DNA from 3 places in the Neorhizobium turbinariae genome. Region 2 is predicted to be linked to each of the others. Evidence: riboswitches for the same ligand, from Rfam matches in the RefSeq annotation. Region 2 holds a riboswitch; each other region holds the start of a gene.
What was found. Region 2 has a riboswitch for cobalamin ahead of cobW (cobalamin biosynthesis protein CobW). Riboswitches for the same ligand answer to the same signal wherever they lie in the genome.
Positions count from the first base shown of each region.

Region 1: another riboswitch for cobalamin. It lies ahead of M0654_RS06285 (TonB-dependent receptor domain-containing protein); the one in region 2 lies ahead of cobW (cobalamin biosynthesis protein CobW).
Region 3: another riboswitch for cobalamin. It lies ahead of M0654_RS20035 ((2Fe-2S) ferredoxin domain-containing protein); the one in region 2 lies ahead of cobW (cobalamin biosynthesis protein CobW).

Region 1 is NZ_JALPRY010000007.1:247,157-251,404, reverse strand. Features, by position in the region: gene M0654_RS06290 (ABC transporter substrate-binding protein) at 1-704, opposite strand, end outside; gene M0654_RS06285 (TonB-dependent receptor domain-containing protein) at 751-2,568, opposite strand; cobalamin riboswitch at 2,754-2,957, opposite strand; gene M0654_RS06280 (malonate--CoA ligase) at 3,076-4,248, opposite strand, start outside.
Region 2 is NZ_JALPRY010000026.1:10,337-14,584, forward strand. Features, by position in the region: gene cobN (cobaltochelatase subunit CobN) at 1-1,714, opposite strand, end outside; gene cobW (cobalamin biosynthesis protein CobW) at 1,731-2,768, opposite strand; gene M0654_RS22975 (DUF1636 family protein) at 2,765-3,304, opposite strand; cobalamin riboswitch at 3,262-3,468, opposite strand; cobalamin riboswitch at 3,530-3,721, shown strand; gene M0654_RS20375 (CbtB domain-containing protein) at 3,756-3,932, shown strand; gene M0654_RS20380 (CbtA family protein) at 3,943-4,248, shown strand, end outside.
Region 3 is NZ_JALPRY010000025.1:28,715-32,962, forward strand. Features, by position in the region: gene M0654_RS20025 (ABC transporter substrate-binding protein) at 1-502, opposite strand, end outside; gene M0654_RS20030 (class I SAM-dependent methyltransferase) at 507-1,184, opposite strand; gene M0654_RS20035 ((2Fe-2S) ferredoxin domain-containing protein) at 1,287-2,123, opposite strand; cobalamin riboswitch at 2,184-2,375, opposite strand; gene M0654_RS20040 (GTP-binding protein) at 2,418-3,620, opposite strand; gene M0654_RS20045 (Fur family transcriptional regulator) at 3,696-4,091, opposite strand; gene M0654_RS20050 (CobW family GTP-binding protein) at 4,169-4,248, opposite strand, start outside.

The sequences.
Region 1 (4,248 bases), on a different contig from region 2:
TGCGCCAGTGCCGGCTTTTCATAAGCGTGGTCACCCAGCACCACGACATCAGGCCCGGATAAAATCAGGCTCTCCAGGGGTAGATACGCCGTGCCGGACAGGCCGATCCTTTGCGCGGCGTTGGTCATTCCGGCAGCCGCGACAATCGCGTCAACAAGCGTGCCGCCCCCGGCAGTATAGCTGTTGGCGTAGTAGAAGGCGGCGCTCATGCCTGTCGGGGGCAGCGCCTCCAGGGCTGCAAGTTCCGCTTCGAACTTGCTTGCGAGGGCTTCAGCCTGCGTCTCTCGCTGGAGAACTTGCCCCATCCGCCTGATGTCCCGAGGGATGTCATCAAGCGAGCTCGCCGGAGGAAATTCCTCTACCGTTACGCCCAGTCCGCGAAGCAGGTCCACAGTGGAGCGGGTCGTGTAGCTACCGGCGAGCACGAGGTCTGGCTTCATCATGAAGACCTCTTCCGCCGAGCCATCGTTGAGACGGTACGCCCGGGCAGCCTCAGCCGTTGCGGAAACCGCGGGATCGGCTGCAAGATGCGAGACTGACAGCAATTGCCCAGGCTCCGCCACGAGCATAGCCAACTGATCCGTGCAGACGTTCAAAGACACAACGCGGCGAGGCTGGCTGAAGGCGGGTGTGCTGATGAGGCCAAGAACGGCAGCCACCAGCACAAAACGTCCGCTCTTCGAACTCCAAAATAGGTGGGGCATGCACATCATTCTTGCCAAGCTGCTCATCCCCCTACCCCTGTCTCAATCAGAATTGACGGGAGACGCTGAGACTAATGGTCCGACCGGGTGCTCGGAAGCCTTCGCGCGTTGAATAATCCTCATCGAACGCGTTCAGGACGGCAAGTTTCCACTGTGACTGCTCATCGACATCATAGGTGGCGGCGAAATCCATGGTCACGAAGTCTGGCAACTTCCTGGTGTTGCTTGCATCGATATAACGCGACGCAACGTAGAGCAGGTTGGCGGTAAGCGTGAGGCTCTCCGTAGGCGTATAGACGGCGCCGATCGAACCCTTGAACCGCTCCCGGTTGGGGATGTCATTGCCGGTATCTTCGTCCCGCGGCTGGCGAAGATCCAGGCTTCCGTTCACCGTCCAGCTCTCATTGATCCGGTGTGACATGGTCGCCTCGATCCCGGAGATGCGCGCACTTCCGATGTTGTATGGAAGATACGAGGCATCAAGAGCGATCGCCTCGGAGATCCAGGTCCGGTAGACGGCGACATCCAGACTTGTGTCCGGATCGATCTGCCATGCGAGGCCGGCTTCCACGGACTTGGAGCGCTCCGGCAAGAGGTTCGGGTTCGACCAACCGGGGTAATAGAGGTCATTGAAGGTCGGGGCGCGGAACCCCGTGCCAAAGGAGGCGCGCGCGCTTAGTCCTTCCATCAGTTCGTAGCGCGCGCCGAGATTGTAGGTGGTCGCTTCCCCGAACTGTTCATTATAGTCATGGCGAAGGCCAGCATCGACGTTGAACGATCCCATCGACAGCGCGTACTGCCCGAAGATGCCCGCGAGTGTGCGGTCCTCAACCGCGTAGCTCACGACATTGGTGTCAATCTGTTCGCGGTAGGCTTCTACCCCGCCGCTGAAGACGTGTTCGGCAAGATCCGTCTTGAGCGTTTTCTGGGTGGTCAACAAGACGCCAGAGCGCACGGTGCGATAGTCTTCGTGGCCCGGGACGCCATCGCGATGATTTCGTGCGTCGTCAATGGCGTTCGACACTTCGATGCGCGAGAACCAGTCATTCGTATGGTTGATCTGTGCGCCAACCTTGCCGGCAAATGTCACTGTGCGCGCTTCGTTGGAATCGGGGAAGGCATCGAACTCTGACATGCCGCGTGCGTAGAAACCGTCGGCATAAAGCCTGCCCCAATCGAAATCCTGTGACAAGCGAAGGTCGAAACTGCCTTGGCGGAAACCATCATCATCGGGCTCGTGTCCCCAGGAGGTCGGGCCGGTGAAGTCATACCCTCGCGTTCCCCGGCCGGTGATCCCGAACCCGTAGTTCAAGCCGCCCTCGGTCTTGCCGCGGGTTTCGACGCGGCCAGACGCACCCCACGGGTGCTCCACGCCGACCGTCACCGTCGAGCAGTGGTCCTTGCCGTCGGGGCAACCGGAACCATCCTTGGTGATGATATTGATGACGCCGCCGATGGCGTCGGATCCGTACTGCGCCGAATGCGCGCCATTGGCGATCTCGATGCGCGAGATGGACTCGAGCGGCACGTTGAAGATGGACGTGGTGCCGCTGGTGGCTGATGAGGCGCGCACCCCGTTGATGAGCACGAGCGTCTGGGTCGGTGAGACACCGCGCAGGGTTACCTCGGCATTCGAGCCGAACCCGCCAAACGTGGCGATGCTCACGCCGGGATACGAGCGTAGCAATGAGGCAAGATCCGATGCCGCACTGGCACGAATCTCGGCTTCGTCAATTACGGTGACAGAACTTGTCGCGGTGGCAATGTCCGCTTCCCGCCTCAGCGGCGCGGAAATCACGATGGGTTCAAGGACAGCCTCCTGCTCAACCTGCTGTCCATGGGCATTGCCACTAGTCATTATCATCACAGGTCCCAATAACGGGATTAGTTTGCGCATATCCGCTCCAACTCCATGCGCCGCAAAGCGCAGGTCCATCAAAGGTCGTGTCGGGGGACAGATGCAGAAACAGCCTGCACTTACCCCGCCACGGCAACGTTCATCGATCGTCACCGCAACGGTAGCCGCGCAGGAACACACCCCGTGTTCTTGCATGGGTGACTGAAATGGCAGGTCTCCTGACTTCCGCGTCATTGCTCCTCTTCCGCCTTCCCGGAGACGGATGTCTCCAGTGGCATTGTGGAAGAGGGCTCAGCGGTCACAGTTGCGGGGGCAGTCGTGGAATGGCCCAAGATGAGCATCACCACGTTCCCGTTTTAATCTGCCGAGGCAGAACCATCTCAAGATCTGGATACGTCGCATGGCCGGTGTCGTCAACCGACCTTGCGCCAGAGGGCACGGCGGATACCGCCGTACCGCATGTTGTTCACAGGGATGAGGACCTTTGGACACACCAACCTGTTGCGACCGGTATCACGCGACCGGGCCGTAAAGATCAGCGTAGCTGTTCCTAAGCACGTTCTTCTGCACCTTGCCCATCGTGTTGCGCGGTAGCTCATCCACGAAGATCACCCGCTTCGGCTGTTTGTAACGGGCCAGCCGGTCGCTCAGCCCGTCAAGGATGTCCTGTTCCTTGATGGTGGCACCGGGTTTGCGAACAACAACCGCGGTGACTCCTTCGCCAAAATCCGGATGCGCGACGCCGATGACGGCACTTTCCACGACACCATCCAACTGGTCGATTTCCGTCTCGACCTCCTTCGGATAGATGTTGTATCCGCCGGAGATGACGAGGTCCTTGCCCCGCCCCACGATGTGCACGTAGCCACGGTCGTCAATGATCCCGAGATCGCCGGTGATGAAGAAGCCATCGGGCCGAAACTCGGCTTGCGTCTTTTCCGGCATGCGCCAGTAGCCCTTGAAGACGTTGGGACCCTTCACCTCGATCATGCCTGTTTCGCCTTGGGGCAGTGCATTGCCGGAGGCCGGATCAGTGACGCGCAAGTCGACGCCGGGCAGCGGGAAGCCTACGGTCCCTGCGATGCGGTCCCCTTCGTAAGGGTTGGAGGTATTCATGTTGGTTTCGGTCATGCCGTAACGCTCAAGGATCGCGTGGCCGGTTTTCCCGAAGAAGGCACGGTGCGTTTCCGCCAAGAGCGGTGCAGATCCGGAGATGAAGAGTCGCATGTTCGCCGCGGCCTCGCGCGTCAAACCGGGATGTTGCAGCAACCTGACGTAGAAGGTGGGCACGCCCATCATCACGGTCGAGCTGCCCAACAGCCGGATGACCTCGTCCGGGTCGAACTTGGGCAGGAAATGCATCGACGCGCCCGACATCAGGATCACGTTGGTCGCGACAAAGAGGCCGTGGGTGTGGAAGATCGGTAGGGAGTGAATCAGTCGGTCCGATGAGGTGAAGCGCCAGAATTCCCGCAGCGTCAGGGCGTTGGACAGCAGGTTGTCGTGGCTGAGCATCGCGCCTTTCGAGCGGCCCGTGGTGCCCGAGGTATAAAGTATGGCGGCGAGATCATCCGACCCCCTCGCTACATCCTCGTAGTCGGTGGGTGCAGTGCGTGCCTGCTCGATCAGTGACCCTTCGCCAGCCTCATCAAGCGTTTCGACAGAAGCGCCTTTCGCGGCCGCAAT
Region 2 (4,248 bases):
CTTCCCCGGGGTTGGAAACGATGAACGGATAGATGACAGGGAGGCCACCTAGCACGACTTCGGGAAAGCAGGACTTTGACAGCGCAACCGTCTTGCCGGGAAGCCATTCCAGTGTACCATGGGCACCGACATGAACCACGGCGTCGACATTGAGCGTCTGGCGTAGCCACATACCGAACGCAAGCAGGGAATGGCGAGGTGGGAGGTGCGGATCGTGATAATCGGCGCGTCGATTTGCGTGCCGGCCACGGTCAGGAGCGAGCGCAACGGTGACGTTCCCAAAGGTATGCGCGCGGAACCGGAAGACGCCTCCGGCTACGTCAGGATCATGCTCGCATGGACCCCATGCGGCTTCGGTTGCCTCTAAGGCGCCTGCAGGCAGCAGCTGCAAGCTGCGGATGTAGTCATCCAGCGCCAGCCCACCCTCGCACTCCAGCCGGTCCAAAAGATCGCGCGGGCTGCTGGGCTGAGTTGAAAGCCGATATCCTGCGGCTGCCAATGTATCCATAATCGAGAGCACGCTTTGCGGGACGTCCAGTCCAACGGCATAGCCGGTCCGGCCGGGAGCATTTGGATAGTCCGGCATGAGGATCGCTATCTTCCGCTCAGCCCGAGGCGTCCGCTGCATGCGCAGGAAGCTGCCGATCCTTTCAACGACGTGTTCAACTCGATCTAGTTCGGGTTGATTGAAGACACGCGACAACTCGGTACCTTGTTTGAAAGAGATGGCACCGGCGAGAATCCTGCCGTCCAATTCCGGGAGGAAGACGTGCATGGCGAGGTCGGATGGTCCAAGGCCGCGTTCATTACTCGACCACGCGTCCCGTGGCGTCGTTGCGACGACAATCTGGAACACAGGTGCGCCACAGATATCGAAAATAGTGTCGTTATTCACGTCCGCTCCCGCGGCAAAGGCCGTGGTCGACAAGATGGCCGCAGGATCGATCGCCTCCATAGCTGTCTGGACGAAGTCAAGACATTCTGGATCCTTCAAACTGCCGAGGAACAACGGTATGGGAACAAAGCCGCGTGCGGCTAGGCACTCGAACAGTTTGTCGATCGGAGACACATCATCGGCGAGCAGCATCGACCGATAGAAGAGAATTGGCAACCGCGGAGCGGAGCAGGGCTGATTGGCCAGTAGCGAGTCAAGCGCTACTATACCCGTGCCCGGGTGATAGAACCCGCTCTTGGGTACTTCTTGCGCAGGAACAAGGTCAATCACCTGATCACGTGCGAGCGCGTCCAGATGGCCTGCCAGCAGTAGCATGTTATTGCGCCCGCCCTGACGGAAGCAGGCAAGGATGGCAGCCAGTTGATCTGCGTTAACGGTGGATGCCGCTGCAAGACGATCGTCCCGAACACTGCATTCGCCGGGCAGAAGTGCCAGCTTGATATTTCTGGTTCTAGCGAGAGTTGCAAGTTGCTCCACACCATACTGCCACCGATCAAAGCCACCCAAGATGCGCACCAAGATCAGCTTGGCATGGACTGCCGTCTTGTCCAGCCACAAGTCAACCGACATCGGGTGGCGGAGATCGTTGAGGTTTGCCGTGCTGATAGATGTGGCGCCGCTCGCGGGCCAGGCAGAGGTGATGCTGTTGAGATCGCTGGGCGAGAAGGACAGGACCACCACATCAGCCGGTGCCTGTTTCAGGTCAACCGGCTCGATGAGGTCGTCAAGTGACGACGATGTGGTAGCAAGTATGTGCATAATGTCATTCTGGCCTTCAGGCCGCCAGCATTCTCTCGATTGCAGAACGGTCGATGCCTCTTTCACCGATCACGACGAGCCGCGTTTGGCGCGTTTCCCCAGGCGCCCAAACGCGATCGAAATAGTGGTTGACGCGTGAGCCTACCGCCTGAACCTGCAAGCGCATCGGCTTGTTCGCGACGTTTACGAAACCCTTCACGCGCAACACGCCCTTTGCCTCTGCAGTCTCGGCGATCCGCTTGGCAAGATCCTCTGCATCGGCAACTGCAGGCAGATCCAACACGAAGCTCTCGAAGTCATCGTGGTCGTGATCAAGTTCATCATCGTGATGTGTCCTGCGGCTCTCGATATCATCCTCAACCGCCAGTTCCAGTCCGACAAGAACGCCTGGATCGATCGAACCATGGGCGGACGCAACGATCTTCACGGCGCGGGGCAGGTGTGCCGCCACGCGCGACTTTGCCCTTGTAAGGGCGCCCAGATCGAGCAGGTCGGTTTTGGTAAGCACAATCAGGTCGGCGCAGGCGATTTGGTCATCGAAGACTTCTTCGACTGGATCGTCGTGATCGATGGACCCGTCGGCCTGGCGCTGTGCTTCAAGAGCGTCGTGATCACTGGCAACGCGCCCTTCAGCCAAAGCAACCCCGTCCACGACGGCCACAACGGCGTCCACCGTAACACGGGCTTTCACTGCAGGCCAATTGAAGGCCTGAACGAGCGGCTTCGGCAGAGCAAGTCCAGACGTCTCGATTAGGATGTGATCTACGCGGGGTCTGAGGGATAAGATCTGGTTGATCGCCGGTACGAAGTCATCTGCTACCGTGCAGCAGATGCAGCCATTCGCGAGTTCGATAATGTTTTCGTCGGGGCAGCTTTCGATGGCGCAGCCCTTCAAGACCTCGCCATCGATCCCAACGTCGCCGAACTCGTTGACAATGATGGCAACGCGCTTACCTGGGAGCTTCTCCATGAGGTGTCGAATAAGCGTTGTCTTTCCCGCTCCAAGGAAACCGGTCACGACTGTACACGGCACACGATCAACATCGATGGTCATTGGGGCAAGTCCTCATGATGATGGAAAGGAGGGATGCGAGCTGTCATACCTTTGCCGCGGAGACAGGAGGGCCGACCGCGCAAGGGCAGAAAGCCGCGTTCATCCTGAGCGAGCATCATGGCGCCATGGACGATGTCATCAACGTTCCCAAGGGCAAGGTGACCGAACACGTAAGACCATCCGGAGCGGTGCCTGAAGGCTGCGCTCGGACTTTTCTCGCAGTTGGCGAGGCAGGTCACAGGCTTCACCGAAAGTGGCAGATGTGCAGTTGCCTGTCGCAGCGCGTGGATCAGTCCGATCCCGGGCCGCGAGTCATCCTCGGACCCTGCACGGCAGTTTGTGCACACGAAGATCGTTACATCGGGTTCAATGTTAGGCTGATCGTTGATCAATGCCGCGTTCCAACTCAACTGAATGTGGGGCGCGGAGGCAGACTCGCACTTACGGATCTGCCATCGTGATCGTCGCTTCCACCGGAGCACCCCGCCCGGCAAAGCACAGCATCTCAACGGCAGGTCTCCTGGCTCGCGGGTCATTGCTCTCAAACCAGCCTTCCCGGGTGTCTCCCAGTGGCCTTATGGCTGAAGCTATCCGCTTACAGTTGCGGGGGCAGCCGCGGCATTGATCCAAATTGAATCGCACCGCATTCCCTTTTCGTCCCTCCCGTTGCCGGAAAGGAACCGTCAGCATTTCAGTAAGCCCGCGTATGGGGTCGTGTCAATGCGTTCTCCTATTCGGATTGCCCTCAAGGACGATTAGAGTATAGTGCCGATATCGTCGGTGTCCGAACGGGACGAAAAGGGAATGCGGTGAGACTGATAGTCGATTCCGCGGCTGCCCCCGCAACTGTAAGCGGAGAGCTTTACTCCCAAGTGCCACTGGAGAAATCTGGGAAGGCGGGAGAAAGCGTGTGATCCGCAAGCCAGGAGACCTGCCGACGCGTTGGTGAAGAAGATGCTCTCGGGGTTGAGGGCGAAAGGAAACGATATGACGACCAAGACGGCAGCCATTGCACTCGGTGCCTCCGCTTCCAAGATTGTTCCCCTTAGCATAACGGCCATGCTCGGCATGTTTGTTATAGGGTTCGTAGGCTTCTCGCATATGGAGGTTGTTCACAACGCCGCGCACGATTCGCGTCATTCACTCGCGTTCCCCTGCCACTGAGGAAGCCGACATGTACTTGTTTCGCAACATCGTCTTGGCGGCGGTGGTGTCCGGGCTTGTGTCTGGGCTCATCCTTACCGTGCTGCAGAGCTACGCCACGATCCCACTTATTATTCACGCTGAAACCTTTGAAGGCAAAGGCGAGGAGGTTGGGCATTCCCACTCCCATGCGCATGATGAGGGTACGCCTGCACATGATCATGGAGAAGAGGGATGGACGCCGGCCGACGGCACGGAGCGCTTCGTTTACACGGCTGCTTCCAACATGCTTGCTGGGATCGGCTTCGCTCTCATTCTGTTGACGGCGGCGGAGGCG
Region 3 (4,248 bases), on a different contig from region 2:
CGATGACGTCGCCGCCTTGGCCGAAGGAGGAGGGGGCGAGCACGGGAACGGCAGGGTCTAGCAGGTATGCGAGAAAGGGCGCGAACGGTTGCTCAAGCGTGAAGGTAACGGTCCCGTCGCCGGAGACGACATCCGTGATCTTTGCATTCTTGATGAGATTGCCGCTCGGGAGAAGCGCCTTGAAGGATGCGGCGACCGCCTCTGGAGTCATCGCGGTACCGTCGTGGAAAGTGACATCCGGGCGCAGGTAAAAGGTCCACTTCAGCCCGTTTTCCGATGTCTCCCAGCGCTCCGCAAGCGCGGGCAAGACAGCAGCCTCGGGATTTGTCTGCACCAGCGTCTCGGTCACGCCATTGGCGCGAAGCTGAAAGCCGCCGGTCTGCGTATCAAGCCTTTGAAGCTGGAACGGCTCGACCACTCGCAGTTCGTCCTGCGCAAGGGCAGACACGGGTGATGCGAATACTGCGGCGACCAATGCGGCCAACCAGAATTTCTGGTGCATGAAGTTACTCCGGAGAAATTGCGGTGAGAATAAAAAAGGCTATGGGCTTTTCGGGATCGTCGTAGGCGGCGCCATAGAGGTTGCCGGGGATCAGGTCGCGCCAGCTTTCGACCGCGCTGAAACCGGCTCCCGCCAATAGGCCGCGGGCGTCGTCCTCGGGGACGCCATTGTAAAAAGGGAGATGCGCGCCAAAGACGTCGCGACTGTTATTGACACGGTGGCGAAACCACAGCCCATCCGAGACAAGAAGTATCCCGCCCGGCCGCAGAAGCTTGCGTGCCAGGGTAAGTGCCGCAGACGGGTTCTCAAGGGTCCACAGGACGTTGCGCAGCGTGACGATTTCGGCGCTAGCCGTGGGTAGCGCCGCCTCATCCATCGTGGCGTTGATGAACTCGATGGATAGATTAGCCTCGGTGGCTGCTGCTTTTGCATGAGCTAGCATCTCCGCTGATCCATCGACTGCGGTCACCCGGTGGCCAAGGCTGCCTGCTAAAAGCGCGCATGCTCCCGTTCCGCAGCCAAGATCCAAGACGTCCAGCGGAGCCCCTCCCAGGGCTGCGTTGAAGACTGTTCGCCATGCATCCGCATCGCGCCGGTGCGAGGCCGCCCCGTCGAACCTCCAGGCACGGGAATTCCAATGGTCCGCCATTGCCGCAGCAGTCGTAGGTGCAACGCGATCCATCACTGTGGCATCCCCGAAGTGCAGGAAGGGTCAAGGGATTGAGCGCCCCATCTGACTGTTCTTTGCGCGATGTCGAGTGGATGTTGAAGCAATCTGGTCTCGTCAGCTCGTTAGCGATGGGTTGCGAAGCCGCTGCTTGCGGCCTGTTGGGTGGTAGGCGAAGTCCTCGACGACCTGGCCGGCGAGCAGGTGTTCGGTTATGATCCGGTTCACCGCTTGCTCGGTGACGCCGCCGTAATAAGTGCCCTCAGGAAAAACCTGCAGAACGGGTGCCAAATTGCAGGGGCCAAGGCAGGTGGACTTGGCGGTCATGGTGCCATCGCCGATAACGCGCAGCTTTAGGCGTTCCTGCTGGTTGCGCAGATGCCCCCAGATGGCGTCTGCGCCGGCTAAGTTGCAGGCTCCACCTTCGCAGACCAGCACCCGACGCTTTTGGGCAGGAACCAAGGAGCCTTCGAGGGGAGGCGGGTGAGGAGCGGGAACCTGAAGTTCATCCGCTGTTGCCAGAAGATCGTTCAGCAGTTGCCCCATTAACGCGCTGGACGCGATGTCCCTTGCAATGGAAAGAACTGGCCAGGGCCGGTCGTCTGAGCTCTTCCATCGCGTCAGCGATTTCTTCAGCCAGATGTGGAAGCTCGGCTCCATAGGCAGGACGAGCGGAACGATAAAGATCTCGTCGACTTCCTCATCCAACAACGCGCTCAGGGCTTCATGGAGGGATGGCGTGCCCTGCTCGGTGAAGGCGAAGCGAACAAGGGTTCCCGACTGCGAGGATGCGACCAGATCAGTCATGCGCTGCATCGCGCGGTGCGGCGAGGCAGCGAAGGCCGATTTGGCAATCAGCAAGATCGCGCTCTTGCGTGTGCCGTTGGCAGGACGGATTTTGTTGCTCAATGCCTCACTCTCAAACATCCGAGGAGGCAGCAAAAATGGCGGCAAAGCAGGTTCCGAATCTTCGGAAGCAGCTACGTCGTCATTCCTGTGGCACACCCCGACCACGGAATTCTCTTTCGTCAGGCAGGTCTCCTGGCTCGCGGGTCAAAGCCTGTCGCCCGTCTTCCCGGCTTTTGTGCCAGTGACATAATGGGCGAACGGCTCACCGCTCACAGTTGCGGGACAGCTCCGGTATCGCACCGGATTCCCTCTTAGCTTCCGTCACCGACGGAAGAACCTTGACCTGCCCAACCTACAATGTCCCCAACGGCTGTCAACGTTTGCCCGCTCCTCTCAAGGTCAGGCGGCGCGCTGCTCCCACGAAGCGAAAGGATCCGGCAGATTTCGCCATAGCTCTGGCAGGAAGACCGGGCTGTCGATCAGGCAGGCATTCAGCTCGCTACGGATTTTCGCCTCGTCCATCGGGTCTGCACCAATGAAGACGATTTCCTGGCGACGGTCTCCCCAGACCGGATCAAGATAGGGCTTCATCATGTCAATGAAGCCCGGATCGCGCGGCCACTGCTCTCTCGCCACGGATGTCCACCAGCGACCCATCTTCTGGGTGCGCACGAGCGCGCCTGCCTGACTCATTTCGCCAACATAATCGGGCCGCGTCGCCAGCCAGAAGAAGCCCTTTGCTCGCACGACGCCCGGCCAGGAGCGATCGATGAAGGCTTGGAACTTCAACGGATCGAACGGCTTCTTGGCGCGATAGACGAAGGAGCGAATGCCATATTCTTCGGTCTCCGGGACATGGTCCTTGAAACCATGCAGTTCCTTGAACCACAGCGGCTTGGTCTCTGCTTTGGCAAAGTCGAAACGACCGGTGCCCAGCACCTCCTTCAGGTCCACCTTTCCCCAATCGGCTTCGATAAGCTTGGCACTCGGGTTGAGGCTGATGATGATTTTGCGCGCAGCATCGCGTTCGGCCGGTGAGGCGGCGCTGATCTTGTTGAGGATGACCACGTCAGCGAACTCGATCTGTTCTACGAGCAGATCGACCAGCGTCCTGTTGTCGCCGTCGCCGGCCGTCTCGCCCCGATCTGCAAGAAAATCGGCTGAGCTGTAGTCCTTCAAAAGGTTTGCCGCATCGACAACGGTAACCATCGTGTCGAGCTTCGAAACATCAGAAAGGCTTCGCCCATTCTCGTCGCGAAAGTCGAAGGTCGCCGCAACGGGCAGCGGCTCCGCGATCCCCGTAGACTCGATCAACAGATAGTCAAAGCGGCCCTGTTCTGCGAGCGCCCGGACCTCGTTCAAAAGGTCGTCCCGCAGCGTACAGCAGATGCAGCCATTCGTCATCTCGACCAGTTGTTCCTGGGTGCGTGACAGATTGGCGCCACCGTCCCTGATCAACGCGGCGTCGATATTAACCTCGCTCATATCGTTCACGATGAGCGCGACGCGCATTCCCTCGCGATTAGAAAGGATGTGGTTGAGGAGTGTGGTCTTGCCTGCACCAAGGAAGCCGGACAGAACGGTGACCAGAAGCTTATCCATTGTTGTCTCCAAATGATATAACATAACAATTCGTTTTAGTAAGGCAGGCCATTGGGCCCGCTTTGTGATAGGTCGTTAGCGGCAGTCGCCGCAGAGGCCGTGAACTTCGATGGTGGTGGCCCGGATCTTGAAGCCGCTGCCTCTCGCATGCCGAGTCAAGGCATCTTCGATTCTGGAATCATGGAACTCGTTGACCTTGCCGCAGCCCTCGCAGATCTCGAAAGCGGTGATCCGCGGGTGGATCTGTCCGTGCTTTGAATGACAGCAGACGACAAAGGCATTCATGCTCTCAAGTCGATGAATACGACCGGCCTCCAGCAGCTTATCGAGGGCTCGGTAGATTTGAAGCGGCGCTTTCAGGCCATCGTCGCGCAAACGGTCGAGGATGGTATATGCACTCAGCGGCTGATCGGACGACTGCAGCACCGAAAGCACCAGGCTCTGGTTCTTCGTCAACTTCGGGTCATCTATGTGGGCTGCATACTGCATCATGAATTCTCGCCGTCCTGTCTCAGTGCGTTCGTCATCTTGGGCGAAGCATCCTGGACCTACTCAGCGGCCTGTCGAACAGCGCGGCATTTCTGGAACCCGTCGCTGATGATGTCTCTGGGCAAGTTACGGCCAATGA